Leucothrix mucor DSM 2157: one gene and its partner. The protein of the gene in region 1 interacts with the protein of each later gene in a pairwise test. Links are inferred from orthologs where the notes say so. Each region holds a gene or a part of one and is shown on either strand. Other genes may lie near its edges. The genes, in order: nth and aceE.

Region 1 (7,595 bases):
CATACTCTAAACAAACACCTTCATGATTATCTGAGTAGTGAGCCCAAAGCAGGAGGTTTTCGTGGTCTGTACTAAAGCAACATACTTTTAGTTGTTCTATTAGGTTATCAATATCGGTTAGATTTGAGCGATTGACATATATACCTTCGAAAGGGTCATTTAACTTATCTAACCGTGAGTGCCAAGCACAACGATTTAAAATCTCAGAAAACGTATTAATGTTAGCAGACCTATATCTGTATAACTTCAAAGCTAGCTCCTTATTAATTAATCTCATTATAATTCAAACTGAGCAGGCTAAAATTGAGAAAACAAAAAACTGAAAAAAAGTCTCCCTATGAACTTAAGAGTGACACACCTATTTTCTTTAAAGCCTTATCGAAAAATAATTTTTAGATTATTTTTTTATTTAGTTCTTCCAATACCTTTATAACATAAGACTCTAGCTCAAAACAAATATTGTTTATATAAGAAATCCCGTCAATCAACTCAATTGGATCAATTGGATCAATTGGATCAATTTTTTGTGAGTTACTTTGATAGACAACCTGTTTATTTATATCTAGTACTTGTTCTTCAAGCTCAACTTTACCATTAATTACGCTGGACTTACTTTTCATTTCTGAACCATCAAGAAGTGGTATATCATCCAATAACAAAAAATTCTTTTTTACTGGATACTTCATTAAACTTAATATGCTCTTAGTTTCGAAAAACTCTTCACCATCAAGAATTGTATGTTCTAAGGTAGACTTTAGTAACAAAGAAACGTAATATGTTCCTGTATCCCTGCGGACTTTAAGTTCATCATACCAACTTTCTCCGCTTTCAATTATTAACCTAGAAAGGATAGAGTTGTCTGACGTCTTTAGCAGGATTTTTATTAGTTTAGTATGGCTATGCAAGCTCTGACTACCTTTTACAAAGGACGTTATCACATAAGTTAGTGCCGAGAGCGCACTGCTAATTGAGTATATGATCGCTTGGAATTCATTTTCCAGTCTAATATCTCTATATTTAAAGCTTCTTGTCACAACGGAGCCTTCTGGTAACTCAGATAAACTCGAAGGTTTTAAGCTATAAAACGTCTTTGCATTTATTTCCTTTAAGTGACTAGAAGTATAGAAATCCCACTGTTCTTTTCTATGCTCAACACCTATATACTTTGATTTTAAATTCGCAAGTCGAGATAAATAATTTTGCTGATCTACATAAATATTCGGCTGATCACCCTTGCTTCTTGGGATGATTCTATGAATATAATAAGAAACACTATTTTTACATTTGCTCATATGGAATATTTATTTACTATCTTAATAAATGAATAGCTGCATATTATTATAAACCCTAAATTTGGCTTTATCTATGTTACTATAGGCTCGTTAACTCTTGATACTGATACTCTAAAGCTCTTTCTCTTTAAAATCACACAAATCACTAATCAAACACGCAGCACACCTAGGCTTCCTAGCCACACAAATATACCGCCCATGCAAGATCAACCAATGATGCGCATCGACCATAAACTCTTTAGGGATATGTCGCAGCAAGCCCTTCTCGACTTCCACCACATTCTTACCTTTAGCAATCCCCGTACGATTAGCCAGCCGGAATATATGCGTGTCTACCGCCATTGTAGGATGGCCAAAGGCCGTATTCAGCACTACATTTGCCGTCTTGCGCCCAACGCCCGGTAAGGCTTCCAACGCTTCACGATCATCCGGCACTTCGCCACCATGCTTCTCCACCAAAATCTCGCAGGTTGCGTACACATTCTTGGCTTTGTTGTTATACAGGCCGATGGTTTTGATGTAATCGCGCAGGCCTTCCAGCCCGAGATCTAAAATGGCTTGCGGCGTATTGGCGACTTTAAACAGTTTGTCGGTGGCTTTATTCACGCCCTTATCAGTGGATTGCGCGGATAAGGTGACCGCCACCAACAGCTCAAACGGGTTGGCAAAGTTCAGCTCAGTGGTCGGGTGCGGATTGGCTTCTCGCCAGCGTCGGAAGATTTCATAGCGCTTTTCTTTATTCACTTTGTGGCACGCCTCCGATCACGCGGCTCGCCGCTTCTGCCGCTTGTTTTTCTTCCAAGCGTTTTGCCGCGCGCCCTTTTTCTAAATGCGCATCGATCATGTTTTTAATGGCGATAATCAGCCCCAAGCCCAGAAAGGCACCGGGTGGCAATACTGCCAGCAAGAAGCCGGGATAATCTTTATCAAATAGCTGCAAGGTCAAGCCGCGTGCGGACTCGCCAAACATCACCGAAGCATCGGCAAATAAGGTGCCGCTGCCGATCACTTCCCGCATTCCGCCCAGCAATACCAGTACGGCTAAGAAACCTAAGCCCATCATCAAGCCATCCACAAACGATGGCAACATGGCGTTTTTAGAAGCGAAGGCTTCAGCGCGGGCAATGATCGCGCAGTTGGTTACAATCAACGGAATGAAGATGCCCAGTACATTGTGCAAATTATGCAGGTAGGCATTCATCAGCAAGTCCACCACCGTCACATTGGCAGCGATTACCATTACGTAAAACGGAATGCGGATTTCACGGCTGACCCAATGCCGGCTAAACGACACCGAGACATTGGAAATCACCAAGGTCACCAGCGTTGCCAGCCCTAGCCCTAAGCCATTCACCGCGTTGTTGGTGACAGCTAATAGCGGGCATAAACCCAGTAATTGCACCAGACCGGCGTTGTTATGCCACAAACCGTCCTGAATAATTTTTTTGTAACTCAGCTCACTCATGCGCTTGTTCCAAAGGTTGTGAGGTGGCCAGCTTTAAGGTTTCGCGTACCGCATTGACCACCGCGCGCGGCGTAATGGTGGCTCCGGTAAACTGATCAAATTCGCCGCCATCTTTGCGCACTTTCCACTGGCTTTCATCGGGATCGCTTAAGGATTTCCCCGAGAATTGCAAAATCCAATCGGCTTTATTGGTTTCGATTTTATCGCCTAAGCCCGGTGTTTCTTTATGCGAGATAACCCGCACGCCACGCAGACTATTATCCAGCGCATCGACCCCAATCAGCAGGCTAATCGGGCCGCTATAGCCTTGTAAGCTAGTGACTTCATAGATGCGAGCAACGCTATTAGCACCCTGCTTTGCGGTAAATACTTTAATGGTATTGGCGAGGCCTTTAATGCCCACATCCAGCTGCTGGGCCGTACTCAGCAAGTCATTGTCATACTCCGCAGCAGACACAATTTCGTTTAAACGTTGCAGGCGCATTTGGCGATCGTTTTCGGCGATCTGATCTTTGGTGAGCCACTGCGCGCCAATCAACAACACAACGCCAACTAAGGCAAAGAAGCCCAGCGTAATGCCTGAGCGCCACATGGCTTTTACATTATTAACGGACATGCTTAGTTTTACCTTTGCTGTATTGCCCGAAGACGGTTGGCTGCGTGTAATAATCGATCATTGGCACGGCCATATTCATAATCAATACGGCGAAGGCGACCGAGTCCGGATACACACCCCAGGTACGGATCACGTAGATAAAGAATCCAATACTCGCGCCGTAAAATAGCTGCCCTAATGGCGTCGTGCTGGCAGACACGGGGTCGGTCGCGATAAAAAATGCACCCAACATCGTCGCGCCGCTAAACAGGTGAAATACCGGTGACGCAAAGACGGTTGAATCAAACATCCACATAGCTAAGGAAACCACCACCAAGCCCCCCAGCACACCGCTTGGGATTTGCCAGCTGATGACTTGCTTTTTCAGTAGCCATAAACCACCTGCCATATACGCCAGCGAAGTCCATTGCCAAGCGCTGCCCGATAGCCAGCCAAAGCTGTCATCGGCCACAATTTCCTGATATTCCCGACCGGTAATTAATCCGGTGCGTACCGCATCTAGGGGCGTGGCGCGGGTAATGGCATCCCAGTCGGCATCCATCATCCCGAATACAATCGAGAGCGAGTCGCCCAGCCCTAACCATTCACCGGTAATCGTCGAAGCGCCCGGCCACTGGCTCATTTGAAGCGGGAATGAAATGATCAACACCGCATAACCAATCATGGCCGGATTAAAGGGGTTGTAGCCGATGCCGCCGTATAAATGCTTAGCGACGATAATGGCGAAAAACAGCCCGACCAATATCATCCACCAGCTAACCAGTGGCGGCAAAGTCAGCGCAAATAAGCAAGCGGTAACCACCGCACTGTAATCGTTGAGAAAGGCTTTAATGGGCCGCTTACGTACCCACAGCGCTAAGGCTTCCAGCGATAACGCGAATGCCACCGCCAATAACACGTTAATCAGTACGCCCCAGCCGTAGAAGTACAGCAGCGTAAGTACGCCCGGCACCAGCGCGTATAAAACCTGCTTCATCAGGCCGGAGATATCCGGCGCGTCGTTGACTAAGCTGGCGGTTTGCGTATCAAACTGCATGATCAGAATCATCCTGTTGTGTTTCAGCCTGCGCTTTGAGTGCGGCTTTTTTGGCTTTGGCGCGTTCCATCGCCGCTTTGATCACATCCTGCTTATTATCGCCGCCACCCGCAGCACCGGCTTTCTTTTGTTGCAGGGCTTCTTTTTGTTTTTGGCGTTTGGCTTCTCGCTCCGCTTTATCGCGCACTTTGCGGTATTCGTTAAACTCGTGTCGTTCGCGGGATTGATTGGCTTTTAGGGTCGCCAGTTCTTGCGCTTTGATTTCAGTTTTAGCAAAGCGGAAATAATCCACCAGCGGTATATGACTGGGGCAAACATAGCTGCAAGCACCACACTCAATGCAGTCAGCCAACTTATGCTCGGCGGCTTTTTCAAAATCCTTAGCACGGGCATGCCAGTACAGCTGTTGCGGCAGTAATTCCACTGGACAGGCTTGCATACACTTACCGCAACGAATGCACGGCATCACCAAGCGTTCACTAGGTGCCTCTTGCTGCTGATTTAGCCGCAACTCGGATTTGGAGCTAACCAAAATGCAGTTGGTGGCTTTAACCACGGGGAACTCATCGCTAGGCAATGCGAATCCCATCATCGGGCCGCCCATAATCAGGCGTTCAGCGCGCTTGGTGTAGCCGCCAGCCTGCTCGACCAAAAAACTAAACGGCGTACCCAACAAGGCATCGAAGTTTTTAGGCTGCTGAATGCCATCCCCCGTGACGGTCACAATGCGCGAGAGCAACGGCTCGCCACGCACCACGGCGCAATAAATACTGTAAACCGTGCCCACATTGTGGCAAAGCGAACCCAGTGTAGGAGAGCGCACATTGCGAGGGATTTCAAGGCCGGTCAGAATTTTGGTTAGCTGGCGCGCATCACCGCTGGGGTACATGGTTGGTACGGCAATGACTTCGATATTGGTGGCATTGGCTAAGTTGCTTTGATCTGCAAGTGCTTGCTTGAGCGCCGCAACGGCTTCCGGTTTATTGTCTTCAATGCCAATCAGGCAGCGCTTGGCTTTCAGCAAATACATGACTATATCGATGCCTTGCAATACTTCTGCCGCCCGCTCGCGCATTAGCATGTCATCGCAGCTGATGTATGGCTCGCACTCTGCCCCATTAATAATGAGCGTATCGACCCGACTTTGACCGGCTGAAGCCAGCTTCACTTCACAGGGAAATACTGCGCCGCCTAAGCCCACTACGCCTGCCGCATCAATACGGGCCAGTAACTCTTCCGGCGACTGCTCAGTGTAATTGGCCAGCGGAGCCATGCGCTCACTGCCCCAATCATCTTTGCCATCGGTTTTAATCGTGACGCATAAGCCCGGCAAGGCTGAAGGATGTGGCAAGGCGTGATTATCAATTTTGCTGACCGTGCCAGAGCTTGGCGCATGAACCGCCGCACTGACGCCTGCATGACTGGAGGTCGCCAGCACCTGCCCTTTATAAACGGGTTCACCAACGCTAACCTGCAAATCAGGCAAATGCCCCACATGCTGCTGCAATGGCACAATTAATTCGTTTGGAATGGCGGAGGTTTCAATTGGCGAATGCGTGGAAATCGCTTTATGAAACTCAGGATGCACCCCACCGCTCATGCGCCAAAGTTGTTGGACGATGCCGCTCATGCGCTGTACTCCACTTTTACCGGAATATTCCGCAGCCCCTTTGGCTCAGGAAACACCCAAGTTTCCGGCGTTTTAGGTACCGGAATCATATCAATGCAATCCACGGGACATGGCGGCAAGCACAGCTCACAGCCGGTACATTCATCTGCAATAATCGTGTGCATTTGTTTCGCCGCACCGACAATCGCATCCACCGGACAGGCTTGAATGCACAAGGTGCAACCGATGCAAGTGTCTTCGCGGATAATCGCCACTAATGGCTCGGGAGGATGCTCGCCAATTTCAGCATCTAGCGGAACGGCTTCTACATCCAGCAGATCGGCCAATGCCTGAATCGTGGCTTCACCACCTGGCGGGCAATGATTAATTCCCACCTCTTCTTTGGCGATGGCTTCGGCATAAGGCCGACAGCCGGGGTAACCACATTGACCGCACTGCGTTTGTGGCAGTAACTGATCAATTTGATCGGTAATCGGATCGCCTTCAACTTTAAATTTAAGCGCCGCATAGCCTAGCAGTGCGCCAAAAAACGCTGCCAAACCCACCATTACTAGAATTGCCATAACCATTGTGAATTACTGCGCCTTGATTAAACCGGTGAAACCCATAAACGCCAGTGCCATTAAGCCTGCCGTGATCATGCCAATGGCGTTGCCTTTAAAGGCTTGCGGCACATCAGAGACCGCAATTCGCTCGCGCATGGCCGCAAATAGCACCAATACTAAGGTGAAGCCAATTGAAGCACCAAAACCATATAAAGCCGACTCTAAGAATCCGTGACTTTGCTGCACATTGAGCAATGCCACCCCGAGAACGGCGCAGTTAGTGGTAATTAGCGGCAGATAGATGCCTAATACGTTATAAAGCATCGGGCTTGATTTGTGCACGACCAGCTCGGTAAAGCCGACGATGGCGGCGATTACCAGTATAAAACTAATGGTTCGCAGGTATTCCAGACCAAACGGCGCTAGCAAATAATCATTCACTAAATAGCTGGTGATGGAGGATAAGGTCAGCACAAAAGTCGTCGCCAGCCCCATACCCATGGCGGTTTCCAGCTTACGCGAAACGCCCATAAACGGACACAGCCCCAAAAATTGAGACAGCACAATATTGTTCACCCAGACGGTGCCAACAATGATCAGCAGGTATTCACTCATTACGATATTTCAGGCTTTATCAACGATGGCGCGCATTTTGACATAGCCAGCCTCTTAACACTAGTGACCGCAAATATTAGTAACAACTGATATTGAATGAAATGACTTCCATCAAGTTTTTGCAGCTTATCTCTGGAACTGGCCCGTCGAGGCGGCTGTGGCTGCCACTTTGTTGACCACTCCAATATCATTATCCCCAATATAAAATAATGAGTTTGGTTATGAGATTTCCGATGCGCTCAGTACATCTTTTACTGGCAGCCTTAGTTATGGCAAGTGGCCAGAGCTTTGCAAAATCCACTGATAACTCGTCACTGGATGCTGAGCTAACGCAATTGATTCAGGTACTAGGTTTAACTGGCGACCCAAGCCGTGGCATGACGATTCCGGATATTA
Region 2 (16,579 bases), 1.1 Mb from region 1 along the record:
GACCCGGTTTATCCAGCTCGGCAATAATGTCATTCACCGTCGGTAAACCAAAACGCTCATCAATATAACGCTCAGGTTGAATGGATTTCAGTTGTGCGGTGTTGCCAATCAACTGACGAATATCCGTATTAGTATCTTTCAGCATGCGCTCAACCACACTATAAGACTCCGGATGCACTGCCGAGGAATCCAACGGGTTATCAGAGTTGCGAATGCGGATAAAACCAGCGGCCTGCTCAAAGGATTTCTCACCCAAGCGTGGTACTTTCATGAGCTGTTTACGATTCGTGAATACGCCATGCTCATCACGGTAATTCACAATATTCTGCGCAATGGTCTGATTCAAACCAGCAACCCGACTTAACAACGCCGCTGATGCGGTATTCGCCTCGACACCAACAAGGTTTACACAATCCTCAACCACTGAGTCCAGATTGCGAGCCAATTGCGCCTGATTAACATCATGCTGATACTGACCCACACCGATCGACTTAGGATCGATTTTAACTAACTCTGCCAGTGGGTCCTGTAAACGACGAGCAATGGAGATTGCTCCCCGAATCGTCACATCCAGCTCAGGGAATTCTTTGGAAGCCAACTCAGACGCCGAATAAACCGATGCACCCGCCTCACTAACAATAATCTTTTGCAAACCGAGCTCAGGATGCTTCTTCATCAGATCAGCACACAAGCGATCTGTTTCTCTGGACGCGGTACCATTTCCAATCGCCACTAAATGCACATCATGCTTAGCCGCCATTTTCGCTAGCTCTGCAATCGATGCATCCCACTGATTACGCGGCTGGTGCGGAAAAATTGCGGTAGAGTCCAGATACTTTCCAGTATGATCGACCACAGCCACTTTCACACCGGTACGCAAACCAGGATCTAATCCCATAGTTGCTTTCTGGCCAGCCGGAGCCGCCAATAACAAGTCTTTCAAGTTCTTCCCGAATACTTGAATGGCTTCTTCTTCGGCTTTTTGACGAAGCTCAGTCAGTAGCTCAGTTTCAAGCTTCATTTGTAGTTTAATTTTCCAAGTCCAACGCACGACTTCAGATAACCAGCTATCCGCCTTACGTCCTTGCTGACTAATATCAAAGCGCTTTGCAATGCGATATTCGCAAGGGTGCATATCTGAGCCATCTTCCGGTGCATCAACTTTTAACTGCAGAAAGCCTTCATTACGTCCGCGCAGCATGGCTAAAATACGGTGCGATGGTACTTTGCTTAAATTATCCGTGTTATCAAAATAATCCGTAAACTTGGCGGCTTCCTGCTCTTTACCCGTAACCACCACCGACTTTAGTTCGCCGCGTTGGCCCATGAAGTCACGTAACTCACCGACCAGATTTGGCTCTTCAGCAAAGCGTTCCATCAATACATATTTGGCACCTTCCAGCACGCCTTTTTCATCTTCAAAAGCCTGCTTATAGTCGGCACCGGTATTAAAGTATTTGGCTGCTTCCTGCACCGGGTCTAAGCTAGGGTTCGCCAGCAAGATATCCGCTAATGGCTCAATGCCCGCTTCAATGGCAATCTGCCCTTTGGTACGGCGCTTTTGCTTATACGGCAGGTATAAATCTTCCAGACGGGTTTTACTATCAGCCCCCATGATCTCTTGCTTTAGCGTAGGAGAAAGCTTGCCCTGCTCATCAATCAGCTTAAGAATGCTATCGCGACGGGAGTCCAGCTCTCTCAAGTAAGTCAGGCGTTCTTGTAATGCCCGCATCTGACTGTCATCCAAGCCACCGGTAACCTCTTTGCGGTAACGGGAAATAAAGGGTACGGTAGCGCCCTCATCCAGCAAAGTAACCGCCGCAGTAACCTGCTGGCTTCGGACATTCAGTTCATTAGCAATACGATCCGCTATAGCAATCATCGGCATTATCTGTGATTATTTTAAAGCATCGCATTATGATGAATTCTCCGCGACGATTAAAGGCCTTTTATGCAAGCTCTGGAAAACCTCCCCTTATCAGTATTAGATTGGGTCGCCTTAGTATGGTTTTTATTCTGCTGGCTAGGCTATAGCCGCTACGCCAACACCCACGAAAAATCACTGATGACCGTCATGGCCAGATGGCGGGACCGCTGGGCAATGGCAATGCTAAAACGCGATAACCGCATTATGGACTCACAAGTCATTATGGGATTATCTGCCGTGGTGACGTTCTTTTGCTCGACCTCTCTATTTATTACAGCCGGCTTGTTTGCAGCCATCGCGGCATCAGAAGAAATCGTCGCCCTGCTCAATCAGCTGTCGTTTGTTATCAAAACCGAAGTCAGTGTGGTCGAGCTGAAATTAGCTTTGATGATCGTAATCTTTATCTACGCGTTTTTTAAATTCGCTTGGTCGATGATGCAGCACTCCTACAGTGCCGTTATTCTGGCATCAGTCAGCAATGATGAGGCCGAGAAAAGTGAGCAGGATGAAGCCGTTGCCAAACTGATGAGCCGCCTAAGCACACTCGGCGCTCAGCACTTTAATGATGGAGTACGCTCTTATTACTATGCACTGTCAGTGATTAGCTGGTTTATTCATCCATTAGTTTTTATCTTGGTTATTAGCTGGGTGATTCTGGTGCTGTATCGGCGGGACTTTTACTCAAAGATGGTTAAGCACTTACGTAAAACAATTGGTGAATAACTACTGCTAGCTGCCAACCGTCATTGCTACGGGTATTTGGCAGCCAAGCTACTTAAATTGTGTTACCTGAATTAGTCGTTGCTAGATGACTTCCCTGCAGATTTCGGCTTTGGCTCTGGAGCACTATCGTCAGGCGCTTCATGGTCAGCTGACTCGCCAAAACGATACAAGCCGGTCATATCAGCATCTGGTGGGATTTCATCATTTCCAAGTTCCTGACCACCATTATGCTTCTTGGGATTCATTTCACGTTGCAGGCTTTTAGTCAGGTCTTTAATACCGGTACCAGTGAGGCCGATTTCGTTCAACAGCGACTCAACCATTGGCGCTTGAGCACGATAACGCAAAGCACTATCCACCACCTGATCAGCTAAACTACCACCGCCACCATTGCCACCACCAGACCCCGGTGGTAAAGCACCACCCGCACCGCCTCCACGACTGACAACATTCGAGAAGCCATCAACCTGCATAATCTTAATGCCTTCGATATTCTCCAGTGGTCGTACACTTTCGCGAATAATTTCAGGCAGCTGCGAAACAATCTTAGTTTTAACCTGCATCGCAATCTGCTTATCAGAGAGCTGATTGGCCGCCAAGTTAAGTGCTGTCTTACCCTGAGCTTCCACTTCAAAACGCACTTTCGCAGCACCGGCTTCACGCACTTCCGCATCCGCATGCGCAATGGCAAAGATGCGTTGACGGTCCGCTTCTTTCTCAGCACTAATCACTTCTACCAAGCGGTTCCGATCGGCCTGTGCTTTCTCTTGAGCTGTGGTGATTTCTTCTTTCTTAGTCGCAGCCTTGGCTTTAACTTCATCCGTTTCAATCCATGCCTCAGCGATGGAGCGCTCTGCCTCAGCTTTTGCCCGACTTTCCTTACGGCGCGCTTCCTGCAACTCAATAGAGGTTTGAATTCTGGCTTCTTCGATCTGCCGATCAACAATGATCTTCGCTTCTTCAATCGCTTTTTGCTGTTGTTGGTCCGCAAAAGCTTCCTGCTTTTCAATGTCAAGCTGCTTGTTATGCGCCTCTAAATCGCCTTGCTTAATGGCGATCAGCTTGTTGTTTTCAACTTCATTCTGACGCTTTAAGTTATCTGCAATTTGCTGCTTGATATACGTCAGACCCTGTACATCAAAGGCATTGTCCGTATTGAAGAATTTGAGATCAGTCTGATTTAACTGTGTCAGTGCCACCGACTCCAGCATCAAACCCATTTTAGCCAAATCCGTCTTAACACCTTCTTCGACGTTGCGACCAAACTCACTGCGCTTATCGTGCATGTCCTGCATATCCATCACGGATGCAGCGCGGCGCAAGGCATCAACGCAACGACCTTCAACCTGCTCTTTCAATTGATCGGGATACAAAGTTCGCTGACCCAAGGCCTGAGCCGCTCTGGCAATGGATTCGTGATTCGGTTCGACACGCAGAAAGAATTCAGAGTTAACATTAATTCGGGTACGGTCCTTGGTAATCAGGGACTGCTCATCACCCCGTGAAATGATGATTTTCAGGGTACTCATGTTCACATTGATCTTGTCATGCAGAACGGGGAATACGAAACCTCCATTATCGGAGAATACTTTTTCACCACCCAAGCCGGTACGAACAAAGGCCAATTCTTTAGTGGATCGCTTAAAAAACATGACAAACGCAACGGTAGCGACTGCCACCACAATAACCAGCAAAATCCCAATCGTTAATAGCATGCTCAAATTATTCCCTGCCCAAAATATCCTTCAGAATACTGCCAGCCATCGCTTGTCGCTCAATGATTAAGTCTTGACTATCAGTTATTTAAGCAGTTTAGCATAGTCATTAGATTAAACTAGCTGGATTTTTTGCGGGCAATCTTATCTTTTTCGCGAAGCGCTTTTAACTTGTCGCCGATCTTGATTTCAAGGCCACGGGCAACCGGCTGATAGTAGACGCGATCTTGCAAGGCATCGGGTAAATAGGTTTCACCCGCAGCATAGGCATCGTCTTCATTGTGCGCATAACGATAACCCTCATTAAAGCCCATTTGCTTCATCAAACGTGTGGGCGCATTACGTAAATGCATGGGGACTTCGAGGCTGCCAGATTTAGCCGCATCATCTTTCGCATGATTGTAAGCCATGTAAGCGGCATTACTTTTAGGTGCAACTGCAAGATAAAGTACCGCCTGAGCCAATGCCAACTCTCCTTCAGGACTCCCTAAGCGATCAAATGTCTGCCAGGCATCCAATGCCAGCGATAGAGCACGCGGATCGGCATTACCGACCTCTTCGCTCGCCATACGCACAATGCGGCGTGCAACATAATGAGGATCACAACCACCATCCAACATGCGGCAAAACCAATACAAAGCCCCATCAGGATTACTACCACGCACCGACTTGTGCAGAGCCGAGATCTGTTCGTAAAAGACATCACCCTTATTATCAAAGCGGTTATGCCGCTCAGTGGCTAATTCAGCAATGACGGATTCTGAAATAATAACGCCATCATCGTCGGGATTCGGCTCGGCTAAATCGACCGCAATTTCTAACCAGTTAAGCGCCCTTCTGGCATCACCATCTGCGGCAACTGAAATATTATCAACCACCTTTTCAGGCACTTGCAGGCCTAACTTACCAAAGCCAACCACTTCATCGTTAATGGCACGGCTTAAAACCTGACGGATATCGTCCGGCGTTAGCGCCCGCAGCACATAGGTACGCAAGCGTGATAACAAGGCATTATTTAATTCAAAAGACGGGTTTTCAGTGGTCGCACCAATGAAAATAAAGGTGCCATTCTCAATATGCGGCAAGAAAGCATCTTGCTGAGACTTATTAAAGCGATGGACTTCATCAACAAATAACACGGAAGCCCGCTGAGTATCCGCATAATGTTGTCGGGCTTTATCAACCGCCAAACGAATATCTTTAACGCCAGACAATACGGCAGAGAGTGTTTGAAAGGCCGCACCACTGTAGTTTGCAATCAGACGAGCCAGTGTTGTTTTGCCGGTGCCCGGTGGCCCCCAAAACAACATGGAGTGCAAATGATCCTGATCAATCGCCGCTCGCAAAGGTTTGCCAGCCGCTAATAAATGAGACTGGCCGGCATAGTCTTCTAGCCGTTCAGGCCGCATGCGATCGGCCAGAGGCTGGAACGCATTACTCATTCTTCTAAGCTAGGTACGTATTGACGCCATTTATTCATTACATGGCAAAATAAGTCGGCCGTTTTTTCAGCATCATACATGGCAGAATGCGCCTGTGTACCATCCCAATCAAAGCCTGCTTTTTTCACTGAACGCGCTAAAACCGTTTGCTCAAAAGCCATGGCTGCTAAAGTCACGGTATCAAAGGTGCTAAATGGGTGAAACGGGTTGCGCTTTTGCTTAAGACGTTCTACTGTTGCATTAAGAAAGTTCAGGTCAAATGCTGCATTATGTCCCACTAGTACCGCACGGTTACACTCATTTAACTTGATTTCTTCGCGGGTAGCTTTGAACATCTGATTAATAGCAATACTTTCATCAACGGCTATTTGTTGACGGAAGGGCTGAAACGGATCAATACCGTTTACCTCCAGAGATTTGGGGTCCATATTAGCCCCCTCAAACGGTTCTATGTGCCAGTTCAGCGTTTTCCAACGGTAAAGGTCGCCATTAGCGTCTCGACGGATAAATACCGCCGCCATTTCTAATAGCGCATCTGTTTTGTGGTTAAAACCTCCGGTTTCAAGGTCAATCACTACCGGCAAAAAGCCTCTGAAACGCCCTGCGAGAGGGTAAATTTGGGATTCTTCAGTCATACTATCAAGCTTACAGTAATGCTAAATAAAATAACACAGGATTCATTTTCTCTGGGTTAATTTAACAATTGTTAAAACGGCCTTGAATTTATTCTTCCCTCGTAAGTTACTGTTTTTAAAATTGATATTTTTTAAGATTTTTTTTCTAGGATAAATTAAAAATCACTGCTATGCTAGATTCGCAACCTAACATGAGGAGAGACCTTATTATGACGATCAATAACCCAGGAATGGATATTGACCCGCAGGAAACGGCTGACTGGACAGAATCGATCAATGCGATCATCGAAGCAGAAGGCGTTCAACGTGCTCATTTTATTATAGAAAAATTGATCGCTACCGCGCGAGTCAATGGTGCCAACCTCCCGTATTCTTCAAATACTGCTTATATCAATACGATTCCTACCCACCTTGAAGAGCCTATTCCGGGCGATCAGGCAATCGAAAGCCGTATTCGTACTTACATCCGCTGGAACGCTGCCGCGATGGTTGTTCGCGCAAACCGTAAGAGCTCAGAGCTCGGCGGACACATTGCGTCGTTTGCCTCATCCGCAACCCTGTATGATGTAGGATTTAACCACTTCTGGAATGCACCATCTCCAGAACACGGTGGTGACTTAGTATTCTACCAAGGCCATATCACGCCAGGTATCTACGCGCGTTCATTTATGGAAGGACGCTTAAGCGAAGAGCAGCTGGATAACTTCCGTCAAGAAACTGGCGGCAATGGTCTCTCCTCTTACCCTCACCCATGGCTGATGCCTGACTATTGGCAGTTCCCGACCGTATCAATGGGTCTGGGTCCAATCAAGTCTATCTACCAAGCGCGCTTCATGAAGTATCTGCAGCTGCGTCATCTGGCAGACACTAAAGACCGTCGCGTCTGGGGCTTCCTCGGTGATGGTGAAGTCGATGAGCCAGAATCACTAGGTGCTATTTCTCTAGCCGGTCGTGAGCAGCTGGACAACCTGACCTGGGTTATCAACTGTAACTTACAGCGTCTGGATGGTCCGGTTCGTGGTAATGGCAAGATCGTACAAGAGCTTGAAGCTATTTTCCGTGGCGCAGGCTGGAACGTGATTAAAGTCATGTGGGGTTCTTACTGGGATCCGCTATTGGCTAAAGACAAAGACGGCATTCTGCAAAAACGCATGCTGGAAGTAGTTGATGGAGAATTCCAGAACTACAAAGCTAAAGATGGCGCGTATGTACGTGAGAATTTCTTTGGTAAATACCCTGAGCTGAAAGCCATGGTATCTAAAATGTCGGATGATGATATCTGGCGTTTGAACCGTGGTGGTCACGATCCTCACAAGGTATATGCGGCATATCATGCGGCAGTTAACCACAAAGGTCAGCCTACCGTTATTTTGGCACACACTGTAAAAGGTTACGGTATGGGCGCTGCGGGTCAGGGTCAAAACCGCACACACAGCCAGAAGAAGCTAAACGAAGAAGAGATGATGGACTTCGCAAAGCGCTTCAACATCCCAATCAGTGATGAAGATGCAGCTGCAGCAAACTACTATCTGCCTCCGATTGACAGTGAAGAACGTCAGTACATGCTGGCTCGTCGTAAAGAATTGGGTGGTTCGATTCCGGTTCGTAACACGACTGCGGCACCACTGAGCATTCCTGAGCTGGATGTATTAGCACCAATCTTACAAGGTTCCGGCGATCGTGAAATGTCTACAACAATGGCATTTGTACGTATTCTGACGATCCTGACGCGTGATAAGAAACTGGGCAAACACATCGTTCCAATCGTCCCTGACGAAGCCCGCACCTTTGGTATGGAAGGTATGTTCCGTCAGTTAGGTATTCACTCTTCTGTAGGCCAGTTATACGAGCCACAGGATAAAGATCAGGTTATGTTCTATAAAGAGGACAAATCCGGTCAGATTCTGGAAGAAGGTATCAACGAAGCAGGCGCATTCTCCTCATGGATTGCGGCGGCAACGTCATACAGCGCGCACGGCGTAAATATGGTTCCATTCTATATTTACTACTCCATGTTTGGTTTCCAGCGTATTGGTGACTTGGCTTGGGCAGCAGGTGACTGTCGTTCACGTGGATTCTTGATTGGTGCAACCGCAGGTCGTACGACGCTGGCGGGTGAAGGCCTGCAACATCAGGATGGACACGGCATGGTTCAGGCTGCGCTGATTCCTAACTGTATTAGTTATGACCCAACCTTCTCTTATGAGATGGCGGTGATCATTCATGACGGTATGCGCCGCATGTATGTGAATCAGGAAGATATCTACTACTACATCACTGCAATGAACGAGAACTACCAGCAGCCTGCGCTGCCTGAAGGTGCCAACGAAGGCATTCTTAAAGGTATGTACTTGTTCCAAGGTGGCGGCAAGAAGAAGAAGAAGGTTCAGTTACTAGGTTCCGGTACGATTCTGCGCGAAGCCATTGCTGCAGCCGAGATTCTGAGCGAAGAATGGGGCGTGGACTCCGATATCTGGAGCTGCACAAGCTTCAATGAATTGGCTCGTGAAGCGAATGATGTTGAGCGTTGGAACCGTCTGCACCCACTGGAAAATCCAAAAGTGCCATACGTTTCTCAACTGCTGAAAGGCCATCGCGGCCCTGTGATTGCGGCAACGGATTATATCCGCCAATATCCAGAGCAAATTCGCCAATGGGTTCCAGCGCGTTACTCAGTACTGGGTACAGATGGTTACGGCCGCAGTGACACTCGTGTTGAATTGCGTCGTCACTTCGAAGTTAACGCAACCCACATCGTGGTTGCTGCACTGAAAGCCTTGGCAGACGAAGGCACATTGCCAGCCGCTAAGGTTGCTGAAGCGATTGAGAAGTACGGCATCGACGTTGATAAAACCAACCCACTACACGCCTGAGGAGATAATTATGTCGATTAAAAACATTGTTGTACCCGATATTGGTGATTTTGATGAAGTTGAAATCATCGAAGTGCTGGTGGCGGTCGGTGATCGCGTTGAAGTTGAGGACTCGCTGATTACGGTTGAGTCTGATAAAGCTTCGATGGAAATCCCAAGCTCAGATGCGGGAATCGTTAAAGAAGTAAAGGTGAGTGTCGGCGATAAAATCGCAGAAGGTAGCCTGGTTATTACTTTGGAAGTGGATGCAGCAGCTGACGCTGCGCCTGCGGAGGCTCCGGTGGAAACACCAGCCCCTGCGGCGGCACCTGCTCCGGCTCCAGCCGCCCCTGCACCAGCAGCTCCGGTTGCTGCGGCAGCGCCAGCTGGCCCGGTTGAAGTGTTAGTACCAGACATTGGTGATTTTGACTCAGTTGAAATCATTGAAGTACTGGTCGCTGTTGGCGATCGCGTTGAAGTTGAGGACTCGCTGATTACAGTTGAGTCTGATAAAGCTTCGATGGAAATCCCAAGTTCACACGCCGGTACCGTCAAAGAGCTAAAAGTTAGCGTTGGCGATAATGTAGCCAAAGGTAGCTTGGTATTGATTTTGGATGCTGACGCAGATGCTGCGGCACCTGCTCCAGCGGCGAGTGAACCTGCAGCGGCTCCGGCTCCTGCGGCAACACCAGCGCCAGCTCCGGCAGCAGCCCCTGCTCCAGTGGCAGAAGCACCAAAGCAATCACCCACCGCTAATATTGATGAGGTTAGTTTTAAGCGTGCTTACGCCAGCCCTTCTGTTCGCCGCTTAGCGCGTGAGCTGGGTGTTGACTTAGGCAAGGTAAACGGTAGCGGCCGCAAAAAACGCATTGTTAAGGATGATATCTTTAGCCATGTGAAAGCCGTCATGACAGCCCCTGCTCCAAAAGCGGCTCCGGCTGCGGGTGGTTCAGGATTTGGCATTGCGCCAATGCCAGCCATTGATTTCAGCAAATGGGGCGACATTGAAACGCAGCCTCTGAGCAAAATCAACAAGCTGACTGGTGAATACCTACATCGAAGCTGGGTGAGCATCCCTCACGTCACGCAATTTGACGAAGCGGATATCACCGAGATGGAAGCATTCCGCAAGCAAGTGGCTAAGGAAATGGAGAAAGAAGGCGTGAAAATTACGCCGCTGGCTTTCATTATCAAAGCCGTAGTTGCCAGCATGAAGGCCTTCCCTCGCTTTAACAGCTCGCTGGATTCAACCGGTGAAAATCTGGTGATGAAGCAATACTTCAACATTGGTATTGCGGTGAATACGCCAGATGGCTTGGTGGTTCCGGTTATCACGGATGCCGACAAGAAGACTTTGGTTGAATTGTCGAATGAAATTCGTGAGTTTGCTGGTAAAGCGCGCAACAAGAAACTGAAGCCTGCTGAAATGCAAGGCGGTTGTTTCACTATCTCTAGTCTGGGTGGTATTGGTGGAACGGCTTACACGCCAATCATCAATGGCGCTGAAGTGGCAATTCTGGGTGTTTCTAACACTCGTACTTCACCAGTCTGGGATGGCAGCAGCTTCCAGCCACGTCAAATCCTGCCATTGTCATTATCGTATGACCATCGCGTGATTGATGGTGTTGCTGGTGCGCAGTTCACGACTTACTTATGCCGCATGTTGAGCGACGTGCGCCGTTTACTGGTTTAGGAGAATCTCATGAGTCAGCAAATTGAAATTAAAGTCCCGAATATCGGCGATTTTGACGGCGTAGAAGTAATCGAAGTACTGGTTGGCGTCGGTGACGTGGTTGCAGCAGAAGATTCACTGATTACCGTGGAGTCTGATAAAGCCTCCATGGAAATCCCTTGCTCGGATAGCGGAACAATTACCGAAGTATTGGTAAACGTTGGCGATACCGTGGCAGAAGGCAGTGTGATTTTCAAACTGGAATCTGGCGCTGCAGCGGCTAGTGAGCCTGCTCCGGCAGCCGCTGCTGAGCCAGCACCTGCCCCAAAAGCTGAACCTGCTGCGGCGCCAGCGCCAACGGCAGCCACATTCTCAGGTGAATCAGATCAGCATGCACAGTTAGTCGTTCTGGGCTCCGGCCCGGGCGGCTACACCGCAGCATTCCGCGCGGCCGATTTGGGCCAGAATGTCATCATGATCGAGCGCTACGAGAGTATCGGTGGTGTGTGTCTGAATGTGGGTTGTATTCCATCCAAGGCCTTACTGCACACCGCTGAAATCATCAATGAAGCCGCAGAATTTGGGCATCAGGGTGTGACGTTCTCCGAACCAGAGATTGACTTGGACAAGCTGCGCGCGCACAAAGATGATGTGGTGGGTAAATTAACCGGTGGTTTGAAAGGTCTGGCTAAGCAACGCAAAGTCACGATCGTTAAAGGCTACGGTAAATTTACTTCAGCCAATACCATTAACGTGGTCGATGAAGATGGCGCTTCTCAAGTAATCAGCTTTGATAATTGCATTATCGCTGCGGGTTCTCGAGTCACTAAGTTGCCATTTATTCCTTGGGATGACCCACGCGTAATCGACTCCACTGGCGCGCTGGAATTGGCAGAAGTGCCTGAGCGTATGCTGGTGGTTGGTGGCGGTATCATTGGTCTGGAAATGGCCACGGTATACGATGCACTGGGCTCCAAGATCACCGTTGTTGAATTATCGCCGGGCTTAATTCCGGGACCGGATCGTGACTTGATTCGCCCACTGGAAAAGCGCATTAAGGCTAAATATGAAAATATTTACCTGAACACTAAAGTGACCGCCATTGAGCCAACAGAAGCAGGTTTAGTCTGTCATTTTGAAGGTGATAAAGCGCCAGCAACTGAAACCTTTGACCGGGTTCTAGTGGCAATTGGTCGTAGCCCGAATGGCTTGGCAATTGATGCAGACAAAGCCGGCGTACAGGTTGATGAGCGTGGCTTTATCAGCGTGGACAAGCAGATGCGTACCAATGTCGATCACATCTTTGCGATCGGTGACATTGTTGGTCAGCCTATGCTGGCACACAAAGCCACTCACGAAGGTAAGGTTGCGGCAGAAGTTATTGCAGGCCATAAGGCTTACTTTGATGCTCGCACTATTCCTTCTGTTGCTTATACCGATCCTGAAATTGCATGGATGGGTGAAAGTGAAGAGTCGTGCAAAGCCAACGGGATTGCCTATACTAAGGGTGTATTCCCTTGGGCAGCCAGCGGACGCTCATTGAGCCGTGGCCGTAACGAAGGTATGACCAAGGTATTGTTTGATAAGGAAACCGGTCACTTAATCGGCGCCGGTATCGTGGGCAACAATGCCGGCGAACTGATTGCTGAGGCAGTACTGGCGCTTGAGATGAATGCAGATGCTCACGATATCGGGCTAACCATTCACCCTCACCCAACCTTATCCGAGACCTTAAACTTCGCAGCGGAAGTTGCTGAAGGGACTTGTACGGATATTTACGCACCGAAGAAAAAAGGTTGATCCCATGCAGACGCCAGAGAGTATTCTGACATTTTGGTATAGCGAACCGATGAAATCTCATTGGTTCTCATCAACGCCCGAGATCGACGCGTTGATTACCCAAAATTATGAATCACTCTGGCGCGCTGCCGCTGATGGTCAGCTGGATACTTGGCAAGACAGCCCTGAGGGTTGTCTTGCTTTGTGTATCGTGCTGGATCAATTTCCACTCAATATGTTTCGTGGAGAGCCTGCCAGTTTCAGTACTGAGCAAGCCGCAGTTCAAGTGACCAAAGTCGCAATAGAAAAAGGCTTTGATCAGCAACTACCCAAAGAACAACTCAGTTTTTTATATATGCCGCTAATGCATAGCGAGCATATGCAAGATCAGGACCTATCTGTCGAGCGCTTCGAAGCGTCCGAATTAGAAGGCAATATTCGCTTTGCCAAACACCATCGTGAGATTGTAGAGCGCTATGGTCGCTTCCCACATCGTAACGCCATTCTTGGGCGTGACAGTAGCGATGCCGAAATCGAATACCTGAACTCCAAATCAGCCTTTACGGGATAAGTGATATCAAGCGGTTTTATGCTATTCTAAGCGACCTGATTCACAGAGCCTTACCAACAAGGCGCCCTTCAACTATGCCTGTACCTTTATTTAAATATTTTCCGGAAAATCATGCCGGCCGTGACTTTGTTATCGGTGACTTACATGGCATGTTTGAAACACTGGAACAATTAATGGCTCAGGTCGGTTTTAATACAGAGCAAGATCGCCTTTTCTCTGTGGGTGACTTAGTTGACCGTGGCCCGCAATCAGAGCGCGTGCTCGAGTTTTTAGGCCAACCTTGGTTTCATGCCCTGCAAGGGAATCACGAAAAGCTATTACTGCAATCGCAAGACTCAGAAGCTGTGTTTAAAGCATGGACTGAGCGCGCAGGTGGTGCTTGGTGGCTGATGGTTAAGGATGACAAACGTAAAGCCATTATTAGTGCGCTAAGCGAATTACCAATGGCTTTTGAAATCACGACCGCAACCGGTCAAATTGGTATTGTACACGCCGATATTCCAATCGGACTTGACTGGAAGGCGTTTGTGAAAGGCTTACAGGATGATGAGGAACTACAGCAGCATGCACAGTGGTCAAGGCTTCGTCATCACTATATCAGTGCTAAAGAAACGGTACCCAAGGTGCCGGGAATTGATTTGCTAGTGGTGGGGCACTCGATTGTCGATAAGCCATTGCTGGCTGCCAATCTTTACTACATAGATACCGGAGCGGCGTACATTGCTCACGGCATTGATTCAAGGCTTACGATGTTACAAATTCACCCTAAGCGGGAAGTTCATGACATCAAAACAGGCTCGGAGTGAGTCCACACGACTCCCTTGTCCGGCCTGCTTAGCAAACCCGCATCAACTTGCACGCGCAACCGGCTGGAACATCCGGTTGATGTGACTAGATGTGGTATTTTGTTGTACCGCTATGCGTCTTACTTCCGGGCGCTTAATAAAGTCAGCCAGCGTAATTCCGTTTAGGAATTCATACAGGCGATGACTTAAATCTTCCCACAACTTGTGCGTCATACAACGATCACCAGCATGGCAGTCTTCATTACCTTGGCATTGTGTACTGTCGATTGACTCATCGACGGCCAAAATAATATCCGCCACGCTAATCGCATTGGCAGGCTTACCTAAGCGGTATCCACCGCCTGGGCCACGCACACCTTCTACCAGCTTCGCTTTACGCAGCTTGGCAAACAGTTGCTCAAGGTATGACAACGAAATTCCCTGACAACTTGAAATATCTGCCAACGTAACCGGACCACTCCGATCATTAATGGCGAGATCCATCATCGCAGTTACCGCATACCGACCTTTTGTTGAAAGCTTCATCTTTACGAGTCTCCAATCAGCTAAAAATTAACAGTCTTCATTTTGGTATAGGTGCAGAGGAAAACAATTACCTAGTGAATTGGTAGGTATTATAAATAACCTAGTAGTCTAGTCAATCTTTATGACAGAGATTTAATCTATGAGTCGATTAGTGGGTATTAAAGTTGATGGCCTTGCCTAAGTAAGTACTTGACCCACTTGAATAAAAACCGATTAGTGCGCCAATGACATAATAATTGAGTATCTGACCGTAATTTACCGCTTGACACTTGTTCGCCTGAAAAATTGCAACGGCGGCTCAATACATTGGCTTGACGGGAGTCATGGTAAATCTGTATGTGCAGGTCAGGACGCGGGTCATCGCCATTTTCAAAGTCGTAGGTCAGCAGCAACATGGTTGTATGTCGGCATTGCTCCAACACCGTGATGCGAAGCGGTATCCCCGACTCAACAAAAGAAACCGTATCACCTTCTAATTTACGGATATCACCGCACAGTAGACGCAGCTGCATGTAATTAATTTCATACATTTCCATGAGCGCGGCGAATGAACGAGGGATCGGTGGAAAAATCGCCTTTTCGATATTGCTCATTATCATGAGCTCTGATTGGGACAGTGGTTGTTTGATCAGGCTTGTCGTCATAAGAAAAAGTCTACGGGAAAAGGAGGTACTGCATTGGAGTATGCGGGTTTTTAATGGAAACAACCCTGCTTTCATTCTATCATCAGAGTAAGCATAGCGTTAGATACTGCGAAACCCACCATAATATTCAAAAGGATCAGTATGAACTTTGACACGACAGCTTTTGCAGACCAGAAACCGGGAACCTCAGGACTACGTAAACAAGTCAGTCGTTTTCAAACCCCACACTATCTGCCTAACTTCATTCAATCAATTTTTAATTGCTTGCCGAGCATTGCAGGGTCGACCTTAGTAGTTGGGGGCGATGGACGATATTTCAACCGTGAAGCCATTCAGATCATCATTAGCATGGCGGCCGCGAACAAGGTTGGAAAGCTACTGATCGGACAATCCGGAATTCTATCAACACCAGCCGTTTCACATTTAATCCGCAAGCATAAAGCACTGGGCGGCATTATTTTATCCGCCAGTCATAACCCTGGTGGCCCGGATGGTGACTTCGGCATCAAGTTTAATGCAGCCAATGGCGGCCCTGCTCCGGAATCATTCACCGACCAGCTATTCGAAGTCACCAAAAATATCACGCAATACCAAAGAGCCGATAACGAGGCATTGGCTTTAGATGTACTTGGCGAGTTTAAAGTATTGGATATGCAAGTTGAGATCATTGACTCCGTTGCTGACTATGCTGACTTGATGGAAGAATTATTTGATTTTGATGCCATTCGCAGCCTGATTAAACAGGATGACTTCAAACTGTGCTTTGATGCAATGAGCGCGGTAACTGGCCCTTATGCCACGGAAATTCTACAGAATCGCCTAGGTGCGGCGGCAGATAATATTATTCGCGAAATCCCACTTGAAGATTTTGGTGGCGGCCACCCTGATCCAAACCTTGCCCATGCCGAAGCATTAGTTGAGCGCATGTTCTCCGAAGATGCACCGGCCTTTGGTGCGGCCTCCGATGGTGATGGCGACCGCAATATGATTCTGGGTGCTAATTGCTATGTCACACCGAGCGATAGCCTTGCCATTATGGCAGCCAATGCGGCGCTCATTCCGGCTTATAAAAAAGGACTGGCTGGTGTTGCGCGCTCTATGCCAACAAGCCAAGCGGTTGATCGTGTAGCTGAAGCTTTAGGCTTGGATTGCTTTGAAACGCCTACGGGCTGGAAATTCTTCGGTAATTTGCTGGATGACGGGCGCATTACCTTATGCGGTGAAGAAAGCTTCGGTACCGGCTCTGATCACGTTCGTGAAAAAGATGGCTTGTGGGCAGTACTCTACT

What was found.
Region 2: the proteins of nth (region 1) and aceE interact in binary tests that used the Escherichia coli proteins (3 or more experiments, as listed by UniProt). The link is inferred for Leucothrix mucor DSM 2157 from one-to-one orthologs.

The regions. Positions count from the first base shown.
Region 1 is NZ_ATTE01000001.1:800,734-808,328, reverse strand. What follows is about bases 221-3,219. They hold nth (endonuclease III), read right to left. Parts: upstream 2,037-3,219; coding sequence 1,404-2,036; downstream 221-1,403. Other genes in these bases: rsxG (electron transport complex subunit RsxG), read right to left, coding at 2,750-3,219; LEUMU_RS24465 (electron transport complex subunit E), read right to left, coding at 2,029-2,757; LEUMU_RS0103585 (hypothetical protein), read right to left, coding at 393-1,292; LEUMU_RS0103590 (DUF2971 domain-containing protein), read right to left, coding at 221-250. Outside these bases: more of LEUMU_RS0103590, read right to left, coding at 1-220; more of rsxG, read right to left, coding at 3,220-3,373; electron transport complex subunit RsxD, read right to left, coding at 3,363-4,409; electron transport complex subunit RsxC, read right to left, coding at 4,399-6,039; electron transport complex subunit RsxB, read right to left, coding at 6,036-6,608; electron transport complex subunit RsxA, read right to left, coding at 6,615-7,199; LEUMU_RS0103545 (cytochrome-c peroxidase), read left to right, coding at 7,421-7,595. UniProt on the Escherichia coli protein: DNA repair enzyme that has both DNA N-glycosylase activity and AP-lyase activity. The DNA N-glycosylase activity releases various damaged pyrimidines from DNA by cleaving the N-glycosidic bond, leaving an AP (apurinic/apyrimidinic) site.
Region 2 is NZ_ATTE01000001.1:1,914,413-1,930,991, forward strand. Bases 6,296-9,515 are described here. They hold aceE (pyruvate dehydrogenase (acetyl-transferring), homodimeric type), read left to right. Parts: upstream 6,296-6,651; coding sequence 6,652-9,315; downstream 9,316-9,515. Other genes in these bases: rnt (ribonuclease T), read right to left, coding at 6,296-6,442; aceF (dihydrolipoyllysine-residue acetyltransferase), read left to right, coding at 9,326-9,515. Also shown: LEUMU_RS0108500 (Tex family protein), read right to left, coding at 1-1,882; LEUMU_RS25220 (DUF599 domain-containing protein), read left to right, coding at 1,952-2,650; LEUMU_RS25225 (flotillin family protein), read right to left, coding at 2,722-4,365; LEUMU_RS0108515 (replication-associated recombination protein A), read right to left, coding at 4,485-5,807; more of rnt, read right to left, coding at 5,804-6,295; more of aceF, read left to right, coding at 9,516-10,987; lpdA (dihydrolipoyl dehydrogenase), read left to right, coding at 10,997-12,766; LEUMU_RS0108540 (DUF924 family protein), read left to right, coding at 12,771-13,316; LEUMU_RS0108545 (metallophosphoesterase), read left to right, coding at 13,391-14,122; LEUMU_RS0108550 (Fe-S cluster assembly transcription factor), read right to left, coding at 14,165-14,647; LEUMU_RS0108555 (DUF1249 domain-containing protein), read right to left, coding at 14,806-15,240; LEUMU_RS0108560 (alpha-D-glucose phosphate-specific phosphoglucomutase), read left to right, coding at 15,433-16,579. UniProt on the Escherichia coli protein: Component of the pyruvate dehydrogenase (PDH) complex, that catalyzes the overall conversion of pyruvate to acetyl-CoA and CO(2).